DNA from 2 places in the Pantoea sp. Z09 genome. Region 2 is predicted to be linked to the other one. Evidence: predicted binding sites of a transcription regulator. Region 2 holds the regulator's gene; the other holds the start of a gene.

Region 1 (11,329 bases), 1.3 Mb from region 2:
CGGTGCGCACCAGCAGCGGCTGACCAAACAGGTTTTCCAGCTGCTTGATGCGCTGGGAGACGGCCGACTGCGTAATGCATAATTTTTGTGCGGCGCGCTCAAAGCCGCGTTCGCGAATCACCGCATCCAGCGCCTGAAGCGTTCGATAATCGGGGCGTTTCATTATTGTTCTCTCTCGTTCAGGATGGACGATACTATGCCATAAAAAATTCATCTGACGCGCTGTGCGCCGGATCTTTACGCGCGCCGCACCGCAGAAAAGGGGCCGCCAGCGCCATTTTTGCGGGCCGGCTTGCAAAGCGATCACGTCAGCCTAAACAGCCGCGCACATTCGGCAAGCGTTGCTTTATACTACGCGCACTTCGTTGTCGCACAGGTTATAAACATACCATGACCCAGGATGAACTGAAAAAAGCCGTAGGCTGGGCCGCGCTGAAATATGTGCAGCCGGGCACCGTCGTCGGCGTCGGCACCGGCTCTACCGCCGCGCACTTTATCGATGCGCTCGCCACCGTGAAACATCAGATTGAGGGGGCGGTCTCCAGTTCGGAAGCCTCTACGCTGAAGCTGAAAGCGCTCGGCATTCCGGTGTTCGATCTCAACGAGATTGACGATCTGGCCATCTACGTCGACGGCGCGGATGAGATCAATCCGCAGATGCAGATGATCAAAGGCGGCGGCGCGGCGCTGACGCGCGAGAAAATCGTGGCGGCGGTGGCGGATAAGTTCATCTGCATCGCCGACGCCTCGAAAGAGGTGGACGTGCTGGGGCGTTTTCCGCTGCCGGTCGAGGTGATCCCGATGGCGCGCGCCTATGTCGCCCGCGAACTGGTTAAGCTCGGCGGCCTGCCGGAGTATCGCCAGCATGTCGTCACCGACAACGGCAACATTATTCTCGACGTGCACAATCTGCGCATTCTCGATCCGAGTGCGCTGGAAAAAACCATCAATGCGCTGCCGGGCGTGGTCACCGTCGGGCTGTTTGCCACACGCGGTGCCGATATTGCCCTGATCGGCACGCCAGACGGCGTGAAAACCATCGAAAAATGATCTGTCCGGCGCGCTCAGCGCGCCGGTTATTTGCACGCGCAAAATATCTTTTCTTACATCGCCTAAATTCGGTGACTTATGTCACATAACCGTCATCGACAGCAGGTTCGTTCTTTGTTCCCGGTTCAGCTCCCGATTTTCTGTGGCAATGTGCTGGGCGCAGGCCTCCCCGTGCTGGCGGCAAGGCAAACGGTTGTCTTGCCGCAGGCGTAAATTTTGATATTTTGACAGAAGGCGCGCTTATGGCGGCCATTGTTGAAATCACAATAGGGTCGGGGAAATGGCAAAGGTATCACTGGAAAAAGACAAGATTAAATTCCTGCTGGTGGAAGGCGTGCATCAGAGCGCGCTGGAGAACCTGCAGGCGGCAGGTTATACCAACATCGAATTCCATAAAGGCGCGCTGGATGCCGATGCGCTGAAATCCGCCATTCGCGATGCGCACTTTATCGGTATTCGCTCCCGCACCCAACTCACCGAAGAGATCTTCGCCGCGGCGGAAAAACTGGTCGCCGTGGGCTGCTTCTGCATCGGCACCAACCAGGTCGACCTTAACGCGGCGGCGACGCGCGGCATTCCGGTGTTTAACGCGCCATTCTCCAACACCCGTTCGGTCGCCGAGCTGGTGATCGGCGAGATGCTGCTGATGCTGCGCGGCATTCCCGAAGCCAACGCCAAAGCGCATCGCGGCATCTGGAATAAAAACGCCCTCGGCTCGTTTGAAGCGCGCGGCAAAAAGCTGGGCATCATCGGCTATGGCCATATCGGCATGCAGCTCGGCGTGCTGGCGGAAAGCCTGGGGATGCACGTTTACTTCTACGACATCGAAAACAAACTGCCGCTCGGCAACGCCACCCAGGTGCGTCATCTGGCCGACCTGCTCAATATGAGCGACGTGGTCAGCCTGCACGTGCCGGAAACGCCTTCTACCCAGGATATGATCGGCGCGCAGGAGCTGGCGCAGATGAAGAAGGGCGCGCTGCTGATCAACGCCTCGCGCGGCACCGTGGTGGATATTCCGGCGCTGTGTGACGCGCTGTCGAGCAAGCATCTTTCTGGCGCCGCTATCGACGTCTTCCCGGTTGAGCCCGCCACTAACAGCGATCCGTTCACTTCGCCGCTGTGTGAATTCGACAACGTGATCCTGACGCCGCACATCGGCGGCTCGACCCAGGAAGCGCAGGAGAATATCGGGATTGAAGTCGCGGGCAAGCTGGCTAAATATTCCGATAACGGCTCTACGCTCTCTGCGGTCAACTTCCCGGAAGTGTCGCTGCCGATGCACGGCGCCAGCGCCAGCCGTCTGCTGCACATTCACGAGAACCGTCCGGGCGTGCTGACGGCGATCAACCAGATCTTTGCCGAGCAGGGCATCAACATCGCCGCGCAGTTCCTGCAAACCTCGCCGCTGATGGGGTATGTGGTGATTGATATCGACGCGCCGCAGGATCGGGCGGACAAAGCGCTGCAGCTGATGAAGGCGATTCCAGGCACCATCCGTGCCCGTCTGCTTTACTGATCGCGCACTATGCAAAAAGGGCCGGCAACGGCCCTTTGATGCAAATCCCGCTTATTCCCACTGCCACAGCCGCGACGGCGTCAGCACCGCGGGCAAAGGCACATCCCACTCCGCCGTTGGCAACTGCTCCACCTGCTGACAATCGTGCGCCACCCCAACGGGTAAGAACCGATGCTGCCGCCAGTTCTGCAGGGTGCGATCGTAGAAGCCGCCGCCCATGCCGAGGCGCTGCCCGCTGCTGTCAAAGGCCACCAGCGGCACCATCATCACATCCAGCTGGTCCAGCGTAATCAACGAACGAATATCGAGCGGCGGTTCGGGAATACGCAGTTTATTCGGCGTCAGCACCGTTTCCGGCGTATAGCGCAGAAACAGCAGATGGCCAGCGGCGAAAGGGTGCAGCACCGGCAGATAGATCTGTTTTTTCTGCTGCCAGAGTTTAGCGATAAGCGGACGGGTGTTGATTTCGCCGTCAACCGACAGAAACAGGGCGATATGGCGGGCGTTAGCAAGAGGAGCGAAGTTAACCGCGTGTTCCGCCAGCAGCGCGGCGGCCTGGACCTGCTGTTCTTCCGTCAGGGCGCGGCGCAGATGGCGCACGTGCTGACGCAGAGCGTGTCGATCGAGCAGTGAGGGCTGTGACATGGGAACCCCGTTGATAAGTCGCTGATTGAGCAACTATATCATTCACAACGGGGAAAAACAGATGCAGAAGGTAGAGAGATCTCCGAGATGCCGCCGCAGGCTGTAACCCTTGAACCCTTGGTTCAAGGTGAATGTGCCGTCGCAACCATCAGGCTTCTCGGACGGACCGAGCATGCTCACAGGTTACAGAGCGCCACACTCTGTTGGTATGAAATATCGGCTCAGGGGACTGGCCCGCTTGCAAACATCTCAGAGAAAATGGACTTCACCGTTACTGTAGCACAGCAACCATAAAGTATTATTCGAACTTCGCACCCTGGCGGTCGGTTATGCGACCTTGCTCAACAAGAGCCTGTTCAATGGTCTGCTGCAGCATACGGATACGTTGTTCCATATTAGCAGCATAATCGCGCGTTTTCACTTTCTCTTGCGCCAGTTCATGGCAGATGTTTAACGCGGCGATGAACACCAGTTGCTCGGTATTTGTGACTCTAGTGCGAACTTTTAAATCTTGCAACCGTTGATTGAGATCATCGGCAGCCGCATTCAGCGCATCTTGCTGTTCAGGCGGACAATTCACTCTCAATGAACGACCAAAAATTTGTATATCTACTGGTTGTGCAGACATGCCACCTTCCTGACTGATTACTTCGCCCGCAGCTCCCTTTATGCTCAATGCGTTGGGAGGCGGGCAACTATATAGACCCGCGAAATAACTTACAACCCCTTTTCTGGAAACCTTGAGGCAGCTAGTGGTAGCATAACACGAACTTATTCTGCCAACGACGACGAATCCTTATGTCTTTACAGAACGCAACCCCCGATTACAACGCGCTGGCTTCGGCGCTCTCTCAGCAAGGCGTGGGGATGACGCCAGCGGAAATGCATGGCCTGATCAGCGGAATTCTGTGCGGCGGCAATCAGGACAACAGCTGGAAAACGCTGGTGCACGATCTCACCAACGAAGGGATGGCGTTTTCACAGGGCCTCGCGCTGCCGCTGCAGGCGCTGCATGAAAGCACCGCCAGCACGCTGGAAGATGAAGGCTTTTTATTTCAGCTGATGCTGCCAGACGAAGAGGATATCAGCGTCTTCGACCGCGCCGACGCGCTGGCGGGCTGGGTGAACCACTTCCTGCTGGGGCTGGGCGTTACCCAGCCGAAGCTGGAAAAAGTCACCGGCGAAACCGGCGAAGCGATTGACGATCTGCGCACCATCGCACAGCTTGGCTACGATGAAGACGAAGACCAGGAAGAGCTGGAACAGTCGCTGGAAGAGGTGATTGAATATGTGCGCGTGGCGGCACTGCTCTGCCACGACACCTTCAATCATCCTCAGCCGACCGCCCCCGAAGTGAAAAAACCGACGCTACACTAAGCCAGATATCTCAGGGCGCGAACGTGCCCGTTTCTACAGGGAGTGCAAACATGATTTCTCTGGATACTTTCCAGCAGCGTCGTCAGGCGCTGCTGGCGAAAATGGCTCCGGGCAGCGCCGCCTTGATCTTTGCCGCGCCGGAAGTGACCCGCAGCAACGACAGCGAATATCCGTTCCGTCAGAACAGCGACTTCCTGTACTTCACCGGCTTCAACGAGCCGCAGGCGCTGCTGGTGCTGATTAAAAGCGACGAGACGCACAACCACAGCGTGCTTTTCAATCGCGTACGGGATCTCACGGCGGAAATCTGGTTTGGCCGTCGGCTGGGGCAGGACGCCGCGCCTGAAAAGCTCGGCGTCGATCGCGCGCTGCCCTGGGATGATATCGACCAGCAGCTGCATCTGCTGCTGAACGGGCTTGATGTGGTCTATCACGCGCAGGGCGAATACGCCGCGGCGGATGCGCTGGTCTTCGCCGCGCTCGGTAAACTGCGCCGCGGTTTTCGCCAGAACCTCAGCGCGCCGGCGACGCTCACCGACTGGCGTCCCTGGGTGCATGAAATGCGCCTGTTTAAGGGGCCAGAGGAGATAAATATTCTGCGCCGCGCCGGAAAAATCAGCGCGCTGGCGCACACCCGCGCAATGCAGGCCTGCCGTCCCGGCCTGTTCGAATATCAGCTGGAAGGGGAGATCCACTACGTTTTCAACCAGCACGGCGCGCGTTTTCCCTCCTATAACACCATCGTCGGCTCGGGCGAAAACGGCTGCATTCTGCACTACACCGAAAATGAGAGCGAACTGCGCGACGGCGACCTGGTGCTGATTGACGCCGGCTGCGAGCTGCACGGCTACGCTGGCGACATCACCCGTACCTTCCCGATAAACGGCCGCTTCACCGCGCCGCAGCGCGCGATCTACGACATCGTACTGGCCTCGCTCTACAAGGCGCTGGCGCTGTTCCGCCCTGGCGTCAGCATCCGCGAGGTCAACGAAGAGGTGGTGCGCATTATGATTGCCGGGCTGGTGGAGCTGGGCATTCTGCAGGGCGAGGTAGAGACGCTGTTGGCCGAAGAGGCGCACCGTCCATTCTTTATGCACGGACTGAGCCACTGGCTGGGGCTGGACGTGCACGACGTCGGCCATTACGGCACCGCCTCGCGCGACCGTATCCTTGAGCCCGGCATGGTGCTGACCGTGGAGCCAGGGCTTTACATCGCGCCGGATGCCGATGTGCCGGCAGAGTATCGCGGCATCGGCATTCGTATCGAAGATGACATCCTGATCACCGAAACCGGCAACGAAAATCTCACCGACAGCGTCGTTAAAGACGCAGATGCGATTGAGGCGCTGATGGCAGCGGCGCGTCCGGCATGAACATTATCATTGTCGGCGGCGGCATGACCGGTGCGACGCTGGCGCTGGCCATCTCCCATCTGACGCAGGGTCAGCTGCCGGTAACGCTGATCGAGAACAGCGCGCCCAGCAGCCGCGCGCATCCAGGCTACGACAGCCGCGCTATTGCGCTGGCGGCCGGCACGCGGCAGCAGCTGGCGGATATCGATCTCTGGCGCAGCATCGACGCGTGCGCCACGCCCATTACCACGATCCACGTCTCCGATCGCGGGCACGCCGGCTTCGTTACCCTGCACGCGGAGGCGCATCAGATCCCCGCGCTCGGCTATGTGGTGGAGCTGTTCGAGGTGGGCCAGCGGCTGTTCAACAGGCTGCAAAGCGCGCCAGGCGTCACCCTGCGCTGTCCGGCGCGGGTGACCGACGCGCAGCGGCGGCAGGATAGCGTGCAGGTGACGCTGGAGGGTGGCGAGCAGCTGGAAGGGGCGCTGCTGGTGGCCGCAGATGGCTCCCGCTCGCCGCTCGCCGCCTCGCTCGGCATCCAGTGGCAGCGCGAGGATTATCAACAGCTGGCGGTGATCGCCAACGTCTCGACCGAGCTGCCGCATCAGGGACGCGCCTTCGAGCGCTTTACCGAGTACGGCCCGCTGGCGCTGCTGCCGATGTCGGACAATCGTCTGTCGCTGGTGTGGGCTCATCCGCTGTCGGCGCGCGAAAAGGTGGCCGCCTGGAGCGACGAGGAATTTCTGACGCAGCTGCAGCGCGCGTTCGGCTGGCGGCTGGGGCGTTTTACCCATACCGGTCAGCGCGAGAGCTATCCGCTGGCGCTGCAGAGCGCCACGCAGCAGGTGTCGCACCGCCTCGCGCTGGTGGGCAACGCGGCGCAGACGCTGCATCCTATCGCCGGTCAGGGGTTCAACCTGGGACTGCGCGACGTGATGTCGCTGGCGGAAACGCTGGCAGCGGCGCATCGTCAGCAGCAGGATATCGGCAGCTATGGCGTGCTGCATCACTATCAGCAGCGCCGCCAGCCCGATCGTGACGCGACTATTACCCTCACCGACGGGCTGGTGCGGCTGTTCGCCAACCGCTACGCGCCGCTGGTGGCGGGACGAAATCTGGGGCTGTTGGCAATGGATCATCTGCCGTGGCTGCGTAATCAACTGGCTGAGCGCACGCTTGGCTGGGTTAAGCGTTAACTAAGGGGCACCGATGCAAAGTTTTGATGTGGTCATCGCCGGCGGCGGCATGGTAGGACTGGCGGTCGCCTGTGGATTACAGGGCAGCGGGCTGCGCGTCGCCGTGCTGGAAAAGTCGGCGGAGCCGCAGTTCGATGCCAGCGGCGCGCCGTCGGTGCGCGTGTCGGCGATCAACGCCGCCAGCGAGCGGCTGCTGCAGAAGCTCGATGTCTGGTCCGATATTCTGGCGCGACGCGCCAGCGCCTATCACGGCATGGAAGTGTGGGATCGCGACAGCTTCGGCGCCATTAGCTTTGATGACGAGCAGCAGGGGCTGACCCATCTCGGGCACATTATTGAAAACCCGGCAATCCACAGCGCGCTCTGGCAGCGCGCCAGCCGCTGCAGCGACGTGACGCTGATGGCGCCTTCGCAGTTGCAGCAGGTGGCGTTCGGCGAAAATGAAGCCTTTATTACCCTGCAGGACAACACCATGCTGACGGCGCGTCTGCTGATCGCCGCAGACGGCGCCAACTCCTGGCTGCGCAACCAGGCTGACATTCCCTTAACCTTCTGGGATTACGAACACCACGCGCTGGTGGCGAATATCCGCACCGATCTGCCGCATGACGCGGTGGCGCGCCAGGTGTTTCACGGCGACGGCATTCTGGCGTTCCTGCCGATGCAGGATCCGCACCTCAGCTCAATCGTCTGGTCGCTGTCGCCGCAGGAGGCGAGCCGCCTGGCCAGCATGCCGCAGACGCTGTTCAATCAGCAGCTGGCGGTGGCGTTCGATATGCGGCTCGGACTCTGCCATCTGGAGAGCGAGCGCAAAACCTTTCCGCTGACGGCGCGCTACGCGCGCCAGTTCGCCGCGCACCGTCTGGCGCTGGTGGGCGACGCCGCGCACACCATTCATCCGCTGGCAGGGCAGGGCGTGAATCTCGGCTTTATGGACGCGGCGGAGTTGATTGGCGAGATCCGCCGCCTGCATCAGCAGGGCAAAGATATCGGCCAGCACCTCTACCTGCGCCGCTACGAGCGCAGCCGTAAAAGGAGCGCGGCGATGATGCTCGCCGGGATGCAGGGCTTCCGCGAGCTTTTCGCTGGCGTCCACCCGGCGAAGAAGCTGCTGCGCGATCTGGGATTAAAGCTGGCGGATACCCTGCCAGGCGTGAAACCGGCGATGCTGCGTCAGGCGATGGGGCTGCACGACCTGCCTGACTGGCTGCGTTAAGCCTCTCGTTTCCTCTTTGAGCCAGCCTTGCGCTGGCTTTTTTACGCCTGCACCAAAAAAGAGCAGCGCTGCACAATGAGCGCGCCTCGTTTGATTTATTCTAATTTAACTGCAGCGTTCGCATTACTTTTATTTATAACAGGAATCCCTGCGCCGATGAGGTTATTAACAATCTGCGCGCTATTCCTGATTATCTTGCTGCGTTAAAGCCGCAGCGTCCGATTTCCTGCGCGGTAAATCACAAAATCACAGTTTATTATGCTGAGTGCTTTGCGTGCACCGCAACGGGCATGCTTCAATTCGGCCCTGTACAGCTTATGGTTAAATCGCCTTTTCAATGATAACGTCAGGGAAAAGAGAACGTTTGCGCGGGCTGCCGCCACGGCGCTGGCCGCCCAAAACTTACCCGCTTCGCGACAGGATGGTTATGACTCAGCAAACCCCGTTGTTTGAACAGCATCAGGCCTGCGGCGCCCGCATGGTGGACTTCCACGGCTGGATGATGCCGCTGCACTACGGCTCGCAAATGGACGAGCATCATGCCGTGCGTCAGGACGCCGGGATGTTCGACGTCTCCCATATGACCATTGTCGATCTGCACGGCGCGCAGACGCGCGACTTTTTGCGCCATCTGCTGGCAAACGACGTCGCCAGGCTGACGCAGCCCGGCAAAGCGCTCTACACCGGCATGCTTAACGCCTCCGGTGGCGTCATTGACGATTTGATTGTTTACTTTATGACCGACGACTTTTTCCGGCTGGTGGTCAACTCGGCGACGCGCGAGAAAGATCTGGCGTGGATCGGCGAGCACGCGCAGGCCTGGGGCGTGGCCCTGACGGAGCGCGACGACCTGGCGCTTATCGCCGTTCAGGGGCCGCAGGTGCAGCAGAAAGCGCAGACGCTGTTCAGCGACGAGCAGCGCGACGCGGTGGCCGGCATGAAGCCCTTTTTCGGCGTGCAGTCCGGCGACCTGTTTATCGCCACCACCGGCTACACCGGCGAAACGGGCTATGAGATCGCGCTGCCCGCCACGGCGGCGGCCGACTTCTGGCAGCGTCTGCTGGCGGCGGGCGTCAAGCCCGCTGGGCTGGGCGCGCGCGACACGCTGCGGCTGGAAGCAGGCATGAACCTCTATGGCCAGGAGATGGACGAAGGGGTCTCGCCGCTGGCGGCCAATATGGGCTGGACGGTGTGCTGGGAACCCGCCGATCGCGACTTTATCGGGCGCGAGGCGCTGGAGCTGCAGCGCGAAAGGGGCACCGACAAGCTGGTGGGCCTGATCATGACGGAGAAAGGGGTGCTGCGTAACGGTCAGCCGGTGCGCTTCACCGACGCGCAGGGGCAGTCGCAGCAGGGAATTATCACCAGCGGCTCCTTCTCGCCGACGCTCGGCTGCAGCATTGCGCTGGCGCGCGTGCCGGCAGGCATTGGCGAGAGCGCCATCGTCGAGATCCGCCAGCGTGAAATGCCGGTAAAAGTGACCAAACCTGTTTTCGTACGCGGCGGCAAGCCGGTTCAGTAATCTATTTTCAGGAGAAATGGCGATGAGCAATGTGCCAAACGAATTGAAGTACCGTGACAGTCATGAGTGGGTGCGTAAGGAAGCGGACGGCACCTTTACCGTCGGCATTACCGAACATGCTCAGGAGCTGCTGGGCGATATGGTGTTCGTCGACCTGCCCGACGTCGGCAACACCTACGCCGCAGGCGACGAGTGCGCCGTGGCGGAGTCGGTCAAAGCCGCGTCCGATATCTATGCGCCGCTCAGCGGCGAAATCGTCGCCGTGAACGAAGAGCTGGGCGACGCGCCGGAGCTGGTCAACAGCGAACCTTACGCCACCGGCTGGCTGTTCAGAATCAAGCCCAGCGACGAATCTGAACTCGATTCGCTGCTGGACGCAGACGCCTATAAAGCCTCTATCGACGAATAAGCCACAGGGCGGCCAGGCGACGCTGGCCGCGTTTCAATGATTCGCCTTCTTTGTACTTCAGCCCGATTCAGGATTGACTGCTCATGACCCAGACTTTAAGCCAGCTCGAACATAACGGCGCCTTTATTGAACGCCATATCGGTCCCTCGTCGGAACAACAGGCGTTGATGCTGGAGGCGATTGGCGCCAGCTCGCTGGATGCGCTGATCGGCGCCATCGTGCCGGCCGACATTCAGCTGCCGGGCCCGCCCGCCGTCGGCGACGCCGCGACCGAGCAGCAGGCGCTGGCCGAGCTGAAGGCGATCGCGAGTCAGAACCAGCGCTACAAATCCTGGATCGGCATGGGCTACAGCGCGGTGGTGACGCCGCCGGTGATCCTGCGCAATATGCTGGAAAACCCAGGCTGGTACACCGCCTACACCCCCTATCAGCCGGAAGTGTCGCAGGGGCGCCTCGAGGCGCTGCTTAACTTCCAGCAGCTGACGCTCGATCTCACCGGTTTAGACATCGCCTCTGCTTCGCTGCTGGATGAAGCGACGGCGGCGGCGGAAGCGATGGCGATGGCGAAGCGCGTCAGCAAGCTGAAAAACGCCGCTAGATTCTTTATCGCGGAAGATATCCATCCGCAGACGCTGGACGTGGTGCGCACCCGCGCGGAAACCTTCGGCTTCGAGCTGATTATCGATCGCGCCGACAAAGCGCTGGAGCATGATGACGTGTTCGGCGTGCTGCTGCAGCAGGTCGGCACCACCGGCGAGGCGCACGACTACAGCGCGCTGATCGCCGAGCTGAAAAGCCGCAAAGTCGTGGTCAGCGTCGCGGCCGACTTTATGGCGCTGGTGCTGCTGGAAGCGCCCGGCAAGCAGGGCGCGGATATCGTCTTTGGATCGGCGCAGCGTTTCGGCGTGCCGATGGGCTACGGCGGCCCGCACGCCGCCTTCTTCGCCAGCCGCGACGAGCACAAACGCTCAATGCCGGGACGCATTATCGGCGTCTCGCGCGACGCCGCAGGCAACACCGCGCTGCGCATGGCGATGCAGACG
Region 2 (11,329 bases):
GACGCGCCGCGGCGATGCGCAGCGTATCTTTGAAGTGGTGCGGCAGCTGCTGATCCAGCTTGTGCTTCAGCACGCGGTGAAAAAACATATCGAGCCGCTCGCACTCCCACCAGCCATCCATATAGGACTCACCCAGACCGAGTGAGCCATCCTGAATAACGCGCTTGAAAAAGTCAGGATGCTTAACCTGAATATCCCAGGGACGACTGCCGTTTATGGCGATATCCGCTTTTTCCAGCATTTCATGGACGATGCGATACCAGTGGTTCTCTTCAAGGCTCACTTCTTCTATACACGATGAACTCATAGCTTCTCCATCACCTGTCCGCTTGAACCTGAGAAAAGAATAGCCAATTTCCCAGGCGTTGTGAGAAAAGTCACGGATCGCTCCGTGCGCCTGATATCCGACGTTTTACAGAGGATTGAATCTGAAAATCTTTGTCTGACACAACAGGGAGGTAATCGTGCAGACACCATCCGGGCGAAAAGGATCGCCTAAGAATAAAACTATTATGTTATTGATTTGTTGCAGATTTATTGACCTGGTCGAGTATAAGCTCAACCAGGTCAATATTCAACGACTTATTGTTAGGCGGCTAACTATAAAAGTTGCCTTAGTGATTATCCTGGCAGGGTGCGGGCGCGTGGACAATATCCGTTTGTGCGCTGGCGCGTCGCTGCCAGGCATAGCCCGCTGCCGCCAGGAGAATCGTCGTTACCATAATCAGCGTAGTCATCAGCAGCGGTTGTTGTAAACCTGCAGAGACCGCGAGGCTGGCAAGAAAGCAGAGGCCGAGCTGCAGCGTGTTCTGCAGCGCGGCGGCTTTACCGGTAGCGTGCGGAAAGGGCAGCAGCGCGTTCGACACCACGATGGGGTAAATTGCGCCGTTCGCCAGCGCCATGCCGCAAAAAGGCGCCAGCAGGGCGACCAGGCTATGGCTGCCGGTCAACGCCACGGCGAACAGGGTTGCTACGCTCAGGCTGTAAAGAGCCAGCAGCCAGGGCAGCAGCTGTGCGCCGGCGAAGCGATTAAGCAGCGCGCGGCAGCCGAACCCGCCCAGTAAAAAGGCGATGGTTTGCGGGATATAGCTCAGGCCAATATCGGCTGGCGTCAGGCCCGCATCGGCGAGAATGAACGGCGAGCCGGTGAGCCAGGCGAAAAAGCTGGCGGAGCAGGCGGCGTAGATCAGCACGTTGCCGCCATAGACGCCCGAGCGCAGCAGGGCGAAAAATCCCGGCTGATCGACGGCGGTTTTCGGCGCGGGCGGGCGAGCGGGCAGGCGCAGCGTCACCAGCATCAGCGCGACGCCGGTGAGCGTCAGCACCAGAAAAATCGAACGCCAGTGAAAATGGCTTATCAGCCAGGCGCCGAGCAGCGGCGCCAGCGCAGGCGAAAGGGCCACCAGCGGCATAATGGTGGCGAACACCTTATTGGCGCGCGCGCGCGGATAGCGATCCACCACCAGCGCCTGCCAGCTGACGGCTGCGGCGCAGACGCCGATCGCCTGCAGAAAGCGCAGCGCCAGCATCAGCGCGACATTGTCCACCCACAGCATGCCGGCGCAGCCGAGCGCAAACAGCGCCAGTCCCATCAGCAGCACCGGCTTGCGGCCGATGCGATCGGAAAGTGGTCCCCAGAACAGCTGGCCGACGGCGAAGCCCGCCAGGAACAGGCTCATGCTGGCGCTAATCACGCCGGGAGAGGTATTAAAGCTGAGCTGCATCGCGCCAAAAGCGGGCAGATACATATCGGTCGCCAGAAAGCCCAGCATGCTGAGCAGGGCGAGATAGGGCATAAATCCTTTTGATAACGGCATGGTTTTACTCATTCTCATCATTAGTCAGGCAGGTTAAACGCGGCAAAGTGTAAAAGGGTGCGCCCGCCACTGTGAAACGCTAATATTTGCCGAGTGCTGTGAAAAAATTTGAAGGGAAAAAGCATGTGGTCTGAATATGCCCTGGAGGTGGTTGACGCGGTGGCGCGCACCGGCAGCTTTAGTGCGGCCGCCGAAGAGCTGCACCGCGTGCCCTCTGCCGTCAGCTATACGGTGCGTCAGCTGGAAACCTGGCTGGCGGTGCCGCTGTTCGAACGTCAGCATCGCAACGTGGCGTTGACCGCCGCGGGCGAACATTTTGTGCGCGAGGGGCGCGAGGTTATCAAAAAAATGCTTGCCACCCGGCGTCAGTGCCAGCAGCTGGCGAACGGCTGGCGCGGGCAGCTGAGCATCGCGGTGGATCGCATCGTCAAGCTACCACGCAGCCGTCAGCTGGTGACCGACTTCTACCGTCACTTCCCCGACATGGAATTGCACATCAGCTACGAAGTTTTTAACGGCGTCTGGGATGCGCTGGCTGACGGACGCGTCGACGTCGCCATCGGCGCGACGCAGGCGATCCCGGTCGGCGGCCGCTTCTCCTTTCGCGATATGGGCGCGCTCAACTGGCGCTGCGTGGTGGCGCGCCAGCATCCGCTCACCCGGCTGCCGCGGCTCGATGACGACGCGCTGCGCGCCTGGCCGTCGCTGGTGCTGGAGGATACCGCGCGCGCGCTGCCGCGCCGCATGACCTGGACGCTCGACAATCAGCGACGGCTGGTGGTGCCGGACTGGCAGGCGGGGCTGGCGTGTGTGCTGGAGGGATTATGCGTGGCGATGATGCCGGGCCATCTGGCGCGCCCGTTGCTGGATAAAGGCGATCTGGCGGAGCTGACGCTGCCGGCGCCTTTTCCCGAGAGTCCCTGCTGCGTCAGCTGGTCGGAAGCGGGCGCATCGCCCGCGCTAGGCTGGCTGCTTAGCTATCTGGGCGATGCGCAAACCCTGAATCAGGAGTGGCTGAGCGAGGATTAACGGCGGTAGTCGCGGAACGGGCCGTCGCCGACCGAGCGGCGCTCGATCAGGGTCGGATGCACCTCAATGGTCTGCGACTCTTCGCGTTTGCTGGTGATGCGGTCCAGCAGCATCTCCAGCGCTTTCTCGCCCAGCTGCGCTTTCGGCTGATGCACGGTGGTCAGCGCTGGCGTGAAGTAGCGCGCGTTGCGCACGTTGTCATAGCCGATCACCGAAATATCCTGCGGCACGCGCAGTCCCATCTCGTCGGCGGCGCAGATAGCGCCCATCGCCATGATATCGCCGCCGCAGAAAATCGCCGTCGGGCGCTGCTTCTGCTGCAGGATCTGCTGCATCGCCTGGTAGCCCGACTCCGGCTCGAAATCACCCTGCACGATCCACTCCGCGCGCACCGCGATGCCCGCTTCCTCCAGCGCTTTTAAAAAGCCCGCGTGGCGTCCGCCGCCGGTGTTGCGCTCCAGCTGGCCGGGAATGGCGCCGATATCGCGGTGACCGCGTTCGATCAGATAGCGTCCCGCCAGATAGCCGCCCTGGAAAGCGTTATCCAGCACGGTATCGGTAAAGTCGGCGCGCGATTCGCCCCAGTCCATGACCACCATGGGAATATTGCGGTTCTCTTCCAGCATCTTCAGCAGGTCGTCAGGATACTCAGAGCACATCACCAGCAGGCCATCGACGCGCTTTTGCGCCATCATCGACAGGTAGGCGCGCTGTTTCTGCAGATCGTTGTGAGCATTGCCGAGGATCAGGGTATAGCCGCGCTCAAAGCAGTGATGCTCAACCGCCTCGATGATTTCGGCGAAATAGGGTGCCTCGCTGGAGGTGGCAAGCAGCCCCAGCGTTTTCGTGTGATTGACCTTCAGGCTACGCGCAACGGCGCTGGGCGAGTAGTGCAGTTCCTGAATCGCCTGCCAGACGGCGTTGCGCGTCTCTTCCGCGACAAAGCGCGTTTTATTGATAACGTGAGAAACGGTGGTTGTGGAGACACCGGCACGCTTCGCGACATCTTTGATTGTTGCCATTAAAAAGAGACTCCAGAACTTATCAGTAAGCCGCTGATAAGCATAATGTTAATCGTTTGCGTCCGCCAGGATGGTTTTCTGTTAATTCGCTACAGTTTTTTGTCGGTGAAACACGCACTGGGCAGGACAAAACAGGGGCTGTTGCGTGCGAACGGCACGGGCGTTGCGTCAGTTGCGCAACAAAGGCGGGGATTCTAGCAAGGCTTGCGGGATAAAACGAGATTTTTACCGGCGACTGTGGGAAAATCCGCAAGACCCTGACAAATGTGTGGATAAGGAGTAGCTATGAGCACAGATTTAAAACTGGCGCTGATGACCACCGGCGCGGCGCTGCTGATGATCGTGGCCTTTAGCTTTACCGCCGTGATGCACTAACAGCAGCAATAAAAAAACCGGGGACATCCCCGGTTTTCTTTTTTCTTAGCGAATGGTTTTCGGCGTCATCATACGGCGCGCGCCGATATAGTGGCGCTGCCAGTAATCTTCCGACAGCGCGCTAATCTGAATATCTTTCCCGGTGCGCGGCGACTGAATAAACTTGCCGTTGCCGAGGTAAACCCCAACGTGATCCGCCGTGCCGCGGCCGTTGATGCGGAAGAAGACCAGATCGCCTTTCTCCAGCGACTCGCGCTTCACCTCTGCGGCGTCGCGCAGGTGGTACATCTCATTGGCGGTGCGCGGGATACGGAATTTCACTAAGTCCTTATAGGCGTACCAGACCAGGCCGCTGCAGTCGAAACCGGTATGCGGCGAGGTGCCGCCCCACTGATAAGGCTTGCCCAGCTGACCCATCAGCTTGGTCATCGCGGTTTCGCGCGCTTTTTGATAGCGCAGGCGATGGGACTTGCTCATTTTAATGGTGGTAGGATCGTCCGCTTCCAGCAGCCCGGCGCCCGCGGTTTTAGCCGTGCTTAACGGGCGCTGATGACCATAGCGCTTACGGGTGTTTTTAGCGGATTTTTTCTTGTCGCTGACGGGATGAGAGAGGGCGGCCGTGTCGAGTTTCTGCTGTTTTTTCAGTTTGAGTTTTTGCGCAGTCGAGGGGCGAGATTTTTTGGCGCTGGTTTTCACCGGACGGCGTTTGCGCCGCTCATCTTCACGCGCGCTCTTTTTTTCCGCTTTATGCAGACTGGCGTTAACCGGCGTTTGCGGCGAAGCCGACGCAATGTTCAGAAACAGCTGCGCGAAAGCTAAGATAAAAAGCGTAATCAGTAATCGCATCGTCCGGTTTCAGGGTTAGCGGTTACGACAACAGGCCGTAACGAGGTTAGAAAAATCTGATCGGTGATCAGCGCCGGGGCCATTCTAAGCCAGGTTTTTTTCAAAAGTTAAGCCATTTTTCTATTAAACTGTTACAGGGTTGCAACTGGCTCTTAAATGAGCAATTTCAGCAGGTTATAGCAGCAAAATTATTACCAGTTATGAATAGCTTAGGTTTTGATTATCGTCAGGAAAAAGCAGATCTTTAGCTGAGAACTTAACAAACATGGCGGTTTCACCTGACAAGCGAGAAATTGTCGTTTTCAGTGATGGGGCGAAGTCGCTACAATAAACAAACACGAAGTAGGGAATTAAGGAAGGCAATTATGAGTACTGTAGAAAAAATTCAGCGCCAGATCGCAGAAAACCCGGTCCTGCTGTACATGAAAGGTTCGCCGAAGCTGCCAAGCTGCGGTTTCTCCTCGCAGGCGGTGCAGGCGCTTTCCGCCTGCGGCGAGCGCTTTGCCTACGTGGATATTCTGCAGAACCCTGATATTCGCGCCGAGCTGCCGAAATACGCCAACTGGCCGACCTTCCCGCAGCTGTGGGTTGACGGCGAGCTGGTGGGCGGCTGCGACATTATCGTGGAGATGTTTCAGCGTGGCGAACTGCAGTCGCTGATCAAAGAGACCGCGGAAAAGCACAAAGAAGCGGAATAAATAAAAGAGCCGACGCCAGTCGGCTTTTTTTATGCTCAGGCCGATGCGGCCTGCTGCTCGTCGTCGCCTTCTGCCATCGGCAGTGGCCAGCCGCCCAGGCGTTTCCAGCGGTTCACCAGCTCGCAAAACAGCGTCGCCGTCTGCTCGGTGTCGTAGAGCGCGGAGTGCGCCTGCGTGCTGTCAAAATCCATGCCCGCCGCCTTGCAGGCTTTCGCCAGCACCGTCTGCCCCAGCACCAGCCCGCTCAGCGCCGCGGTGTCGAAGGTGGCGAACGGGTGAAAAGGGTTGCGCTTGAGCGCGGCGCGCCCGGCGGCGGCCATCATAAAGTTCAGATCGAACGTCGCGTTATGCGCCACCATAATGGCGCGATTGCAGTGGTGATCCTTGATGCCTTTGCGCACCATCTTAAAGATGGCGTGCAGCGCCTCATATTCGCTGACCGCGCCGCGCAGGGGATTGCTGGGATCGATGCCGGTAAACGCCAGCGCTTCCGGATGAAGCAGCGACCCTTCAAAGGGTTCAACGTGAAAATGCAGCGTCTGGTCGCGATGCAGCCAGCCGTCTTCATCCATTTTCAGCGTGGTGGCGGCGATCTCCAGCAGCGCATCGGTCTGCGCGTTAAAGCCCGCGGTCTCGACATCGATCACCACAGGATAAAAGCCTCGGAAACGTTGATTTAGCGCGTTCAGGGAGTTCGTTTCAGACATCAGCATCTCATAGCAGGAATTGGGCAGCGCGCATTATGGCAAAAAAAAAGAGAGGGTGCAGCAGCAGGGAAGGCTTCAGCCCGCCGCAGAGAGCAGGCTGAAGCGGCAAACTTAGTTGCCCAGGCCGTGACCGGCGTGTTTATTTTCGATCAGTTCGATCTTGTATCCGTCTGGATCTTCGACGAAGGCAATAATGGTCGAGCCGCCTTTTACCGGACCCGCTTCACGCGTTACGTTGCCGCCCGCGTTGCGAATGCGGTCGCAGGTCGCCGCCACGTCATCCACGCCCAGCGCGATATGACCGTAAGCGTTGCCGAGATCGTAGCTCTCGACGCCCCAGTTATAGGTCAGTTCGATCACCGCGCCTTCGCTCTCTTCGGTGTAACCCACGAATGCCAGCGTGTATTTGTATTCAGTGTTTTCGCTCTGACGCAGCACGCGCATGCCGAGCACGCGGGTGTAGAAATCGATAGAACGTTGCAGATCGCCAACGCGTAACATGGTGTGAAGTAAACGCATAACATCCTCTTTTATTGAATCGCCATCTTCCGATGGCGCAAACGCTAAGTATAGCGGTGAAAATAGCAAAAAACGGGCGCTGGCGTAACCGTTGTCGCGCCAGCGTCGCGCTTAAAGCGTGGGGTAGTCGGTGTAGCCTTCCGCGCCGCCGCCGTAGAAACTTTCCGGGCGCTGCGGGTTGAGCGGGGCGTCCTGCTGCAGGCGCGCCACCAGATCGGGGTTGGCGATAAAGTCGCGGCCAAAGGCCACGGCGTCGATCAGGCCGCGCGCGATCAGGTTGTCCGCTTTCTCGACGCTGTAGGCACCGGCGCCGATAATCACGCCAGGGAACAGCGCGCGCACTTTTTCGCGGAAGGCGTCGGTGTAAGGCTTACCGCCCGCCCAGTCCGGTTCGGAGAGGTGCAGATAGGCGATATTGCGCTTCGCCAGCTCGCCGATATACCACAGCGCCGCCTCTTCCTCATCAGGGCCGTTATCCAGATTCTGGAAACTGCCGATAGGCGAGACGCGAATGCCGATACGGTCGGCGGACCAGTTGGCAATAGCGGCGTCCACCACTTCCAGCGCGAAACGGCCGCGCTTCTCGATGCTGCCGCCATACTCATCGGTGCGGCGGTTGGAATCAGGTGCCAGGAACTGGTGCATCAGGTAGCCGTGTGCCGAATGCAGCTCCAGCAGATCGAAATCCGCCTCGCGCGCGTTGGCGGCGGCCTGGCCGAAGTCCGCCACAATCTGCCTGATTTCGGCGACGGTCAGGGCGCGCGGCGTAGAGGTCTCTTCGCGATAGACGCTGCCATCTTCCGCGCGCAGCGAGGTGCGCGTGCCGGCGGCCAAAGCAGAGGGCGCGACAGGCGCATTGCCTTCCGGCTGGACGCTGTAATGGGAAATACGGCCGGTATGCCACAGCTGAACGGCGCTGTGGCCGCCCGCCTCATGAATGCCGGCGTTGATCGTTTTCCACGCGGCGATCTGCTGCTGGGTGTGAAGGCCCGGCGCGCCGGCGTAGCCTTTCGCCTGGAAGGAGACCTGCGTCGCCTCGGTGATGATCAGACCGGCGCTGGCGCGCTGGCGATAATATTCGCCCATCAGCGGAGTGGGTACGTCGCCGGGTTCGATGCTGCGCAGGCGCGTCAGCGGCGCCATAAATACGCGGTTGGGTACGGTGATCGCGCCCACTTTAAGCGGGCTAAACAGCCGGGAACTTGCCATAACATCTCCTGTAGTAGACCGGTCAACTATCAATCAAGGTTTTTTAAATCAGGGCGTGCTCAGCCACTGTTCGAGCGTTCTTAGCGCCAGACGCAGCGGCTGCGCTTCACGAGAAAGCTTGCTCTGCAGGCTCGCGCCCAGCCATAAAATATAGATTAGCTGCGCCATCTCGCGCGGCGCGTAAGGCAACGGCCCATCCGCCTCGAGCGTCTGCGCGTAAAGCGCAATGATGCGGCTGGCGCCATGCTGCAGCGCGTCGCGCATCGGCTCGGAGAGATCGCACACCTCGGCAGAGAGCTTCACCGCCAGGCAGCCGACGAGCTGTCCCTGTTCGCTGAACAGCTGTTCCGCCTGACGAAAGTGGTGCAACAGCCGCTGGCGCGGCGGCGCCTCGCCCTGGCGCAGCTGCGCCTCGAGCTGCTGATAAAGCGCGTGAAAGTAGCGCTCCAGCAGCGCCACGCCGAACGCCTCTTTCGAACGGAAGTAGTAATAAAAAGAGCCTTTCGGCACTTCTGCCCGCGCCAGTAGCTCGCTCAGCCCCATGCCGGTAAAGCCCCGCTGCAGGCAGAGCTGCTCGCCGGTGGCGAGCAGATGTTCACGGGTGTCGATACGGGGTAGCGTCTTGTTCATGGCGGTTAAGGTAGTAGACCGATCGGTCAGATGCAACGCTTAACCCGCTTTTCGGCACGTTCTGATCATGTCGAGCTGCGGCTGATATTCGCCGGTCTGCACATCAAACATCCCCAGCAGCGTATGGAACAGGTTGTCCTGCGACACCTCCGCCGTGGGCGCCTGACGGCGCAAACAGGCTTCATCAATCTGGTAAGCGCGGGCATAGCCGTCCGACATCCACATCAGCAGCGGGATATGGGTCTGCTGTGACGGCGCAAACAGGTAGGGCGTGCCGTGCAGATACATGCCGTGATCGCCGAGGGATTCGCCGTGATCGGAGAGATAGACCAGCGCCACGTTAAAGCGGTCGCTGAGCGCTTTTAGCGAATCGATGGTGCGGCTCAGCATATCGTCGCTGTAGAGCAGCGTATTGTCATAGGTGTTCATCAGCGCCTGATGATCGCAGTCCTGGATCTGATTGCTGTCGCAGGTCGGCGTAAACTGGCGAAACTGCGGCGGATAGCGGCGGTAGTAGGCGGGGCCGTGACTGCCCATCTGGTGCAGCACGATGATGCCGTCGTTATGCAGGCTCTCAGTGTAGTTATCCAGCCGGTGCAACAGAACGTCGTCCAGGCAGGAGCCATCCTTGCACCAGTTATCAAGCTTCCACAGGGTCATATCGGTATGCGGCACGCGATCGCAGGCGCCTTTGCAGCCACCGTCGTTTTCGCGCCACAGTACGCTAATGCCCGCGTGCGCCAGAATATCCAGCACGCCATCCTGATGGTGCGCCAGGTTGGCGTCGTAATGGGCGCGCGGCATGTTGGAGAACATGCAGGGCACCGAGATTGCCGTCTCCGTGCCGCAGGAGGTCGCCTGCGGATAGTAGATAACGTTTTGTTTTTTCAGCTGCGGGTTGGTTTCGCGCCCGTAGCCGCCCAGCGAAAAATTCTCCGCGCGCGCGGTTTCGCCAACCACCAGCACCACCAGCGTTTTTTTCTGCTCTGCCTGGATAACCGGGCCTTTGTGCGCGTCCTGGCCGATATGCACCCAGGCCTGACTCCCTTTCATCCAGCGGTTATTCACGTAGTGGCCGGTGCCGCTGATGATATTGGCGGGCGTCACCATTTTCACCAGCCCTTTATTGTTGCGGATCAGCGACGCGTAATCTTTGTAAAACAGCAGCGCCATCAGCACGATCGCGCCGAGCGCGGCCGCCATCGACAGCGCGCGCCACGCCAGGTTCATCCACCAGCTGTCGCGCCGTTTAAAGCGTACGGAAACCATCAGGAGGGTCGGCACTACGCCCATCAGTCCGACCCACAGCAGGGCGTTGCGGCTCAGTAGCGCCACGGACTCCTGCACATCGGTTTCAAACACGTTTTGCACCATATTGGTGTCGATAACGGTGCCGAAGCTGAACATAAAATAGTTCGCTGCCGCACTGGCGAGGATCAGTACCGCCAGCAGCGGCTTACGCAGATAAGGCCAGGCAACGAGGTTAAAAATCAGGGTGAACGCCGCGGTCAGCACCACCGGAAGGCTGGCGGCAAAGGCGTAATCATGCAGCGAGGTGTAGGGGATCCGCTCCCAGGCTCGAAACAAGAAGAGACCGTTTAGCGCCAGCGCAAAGAAGAGAGCAACAACGATATTAAAGGTGCTTTCGTGACAGCGTAACTTATTTAACAGCATGAGTATCCAGTTAAAAATCAAAGGTCGCTTCAAGAGCATAAGGGGAATAAATGAGGAGAACCTTAACGAAAGCTCAACACTATGCCGTGAGTTTTAAGATAAGCCAAACTAAATAGTTACATTTAGTGACAAGAGCCGCTTCTCGTCAGCAGAAAGGCGCAGCCAATAGGCTATCTTTAAGGGAGTTATCGATTGAAACGAGGACGTTGTGGCGGAGCAACTAGAGTTTTTCCCGGTACCCAGTCCCTGTCGCGGCATCTGCCAGACGGATGCGCGCGGCTACTGCATCGGCTGCCTGCGCAGCCGTGACGAACGCTTTAACTGGATGAACTTCAGCGACGCGCAAAAACGCGACGTGCTGCGCCTGTGCCATCTGCGGCGCCTGCGCCTGCAGCGCCAGCAAAAGCCGAACGACGATCCAGAACCGCAGCAGCCGTCCCTGTTTTGACCGCTTTTCGCTATACTGCCTGTCAGCGCTTTTCCGGACAAACACAGGGATATCATCATGCTACAACCGCAACCGATTTCACCGCAGGGTCCCGCTTTTTCACCGTTGATTATGGGCTACTGGCGCCTGATGGCGTGGGAAATGACGCCGCAGCAGCGCGTCAGCTTTATTGAACACCACCTTTCTCTCGGCATCACCACGGTGGATCACGCCGATATCTATGGCGACTACCGCTGCGAAGCCGCTTTTGGCGAGGCGCTGAAGCTGGCGCCCGATTTGCGCGACCGCCTGCAAATCGTCACCAAATGCGGCATCGCTACCCGCGCGAAGCCCGAGCACCAGATCGGCCACTACA

Evidence for each region. The regulator PurR, encoded in region 2, represses purine synthesis genes. The targets are predictions, from matches to a motif close to CANGCAAACGTTTGCNTG.
Region 1: the regulator PurR is predicted to act here: its motif matches at 8,709-8,726, upstream of gcvT (glycine cleavage system aminomethyltransferase GcvT).

The regions. Positions count from the first base shown of each region.
Region 1 covers NZ_CP092373.1:748,912-760,240, forward strand. The annotation lists gene MC269_RS03645 (LysR family transcriptional regulator ArgP) at 1-163, opposite strand, end outside; gene rpiA (ribose-5-phosphate isomerase RpiA) at 391-1,050, shown strand; gene serA (phosphoglycerate dehydrogenase) at 1,331-2,569, shown strand; gene MC269_RS03660 (5-formyltetrahydrofolate cyclo-ligase) at 2,621-3,214, opposite strand; RNA gene ssrS (6S RNA) at 3,290-3,473, opposite strand; gene zapA (cell division protein ZapA) at 3,513-3,842, opposite strand; gene MC269_RS03675 (YecA family protein) at 4,013-4,591, shown strand; gene pepP (Xaa-Pro aminopeptidase) at 4,642-5,964, shown strand; gene ubiH (2-octaprenyl-6-methoxyphenyl hydroxylase) at 5,961-7,139, shown strand; gene ubiI (FAD-dependent 2-octaprenylphenol hydroxylase) at 7,153-8,355, shown strand; gene gcvT (glycine cleavage system aminomethyltransferase GcvT) at 8,783-9,877, shown strand; gene gcvH (glycine cleavage system protein GcvH) at 9,900-10,286, shown strand; gene gcvP (aminomethyl-transferring glycine dehydrogenase) at 10,370-11,329, shown strand, end outside.
Region 2 covers NZ_CP092373.1:2,083,957-2,095,285, reverse strand. The annotation lists gene cfa (cyclopropane fatty acyl phospholipid synthase) at 1-307, opposite strand, end outside; gene punC (purine nucleoside transporter PunC) at 615-1,817, opposite strand; gene punR (DNA-binding transcriptional activator PunR) at 1,941-2,846, shown strand; gene purR (HTH-type transcriptional repressor PurR) at 2,843-3,868, opposite strand; gene MC269_RS10005 (YnhF family membrane protein) at 4,154-4,243, shown strand; gene MC269_RS10000 (C40 family peptidase) at 4,289-5,089, opposite strand; gene MC269_RS09995 (Grx4 family monothiol glutaredoxin) at 5,452-5,787, shown strand; gene rnt (ribonuclease T) at 5,823-6,494, opposite strand; gene gloA (lactoylglutathione lyase) at 6,606-7,013, opposite strand; gene MC269_RS09980 (alkene reductase) at 7,125-8,222, opposite strand; gene MC269_RS09975 (TetR/AcrR family transcriptional regulator) at 8,271-8,852, opposite strand; gene eptA (phosphoethanolamine transferase EptA) at 8,892-10,532, opposite strand; gene MC269_RS09965 (DUF1289 domain-containing protein) at 10,735-10,974, shown strand; gene MC269_RS09960 (aldo/keto reductase family oxidoreductase) at 11,032-11,329, shown strand, end outside.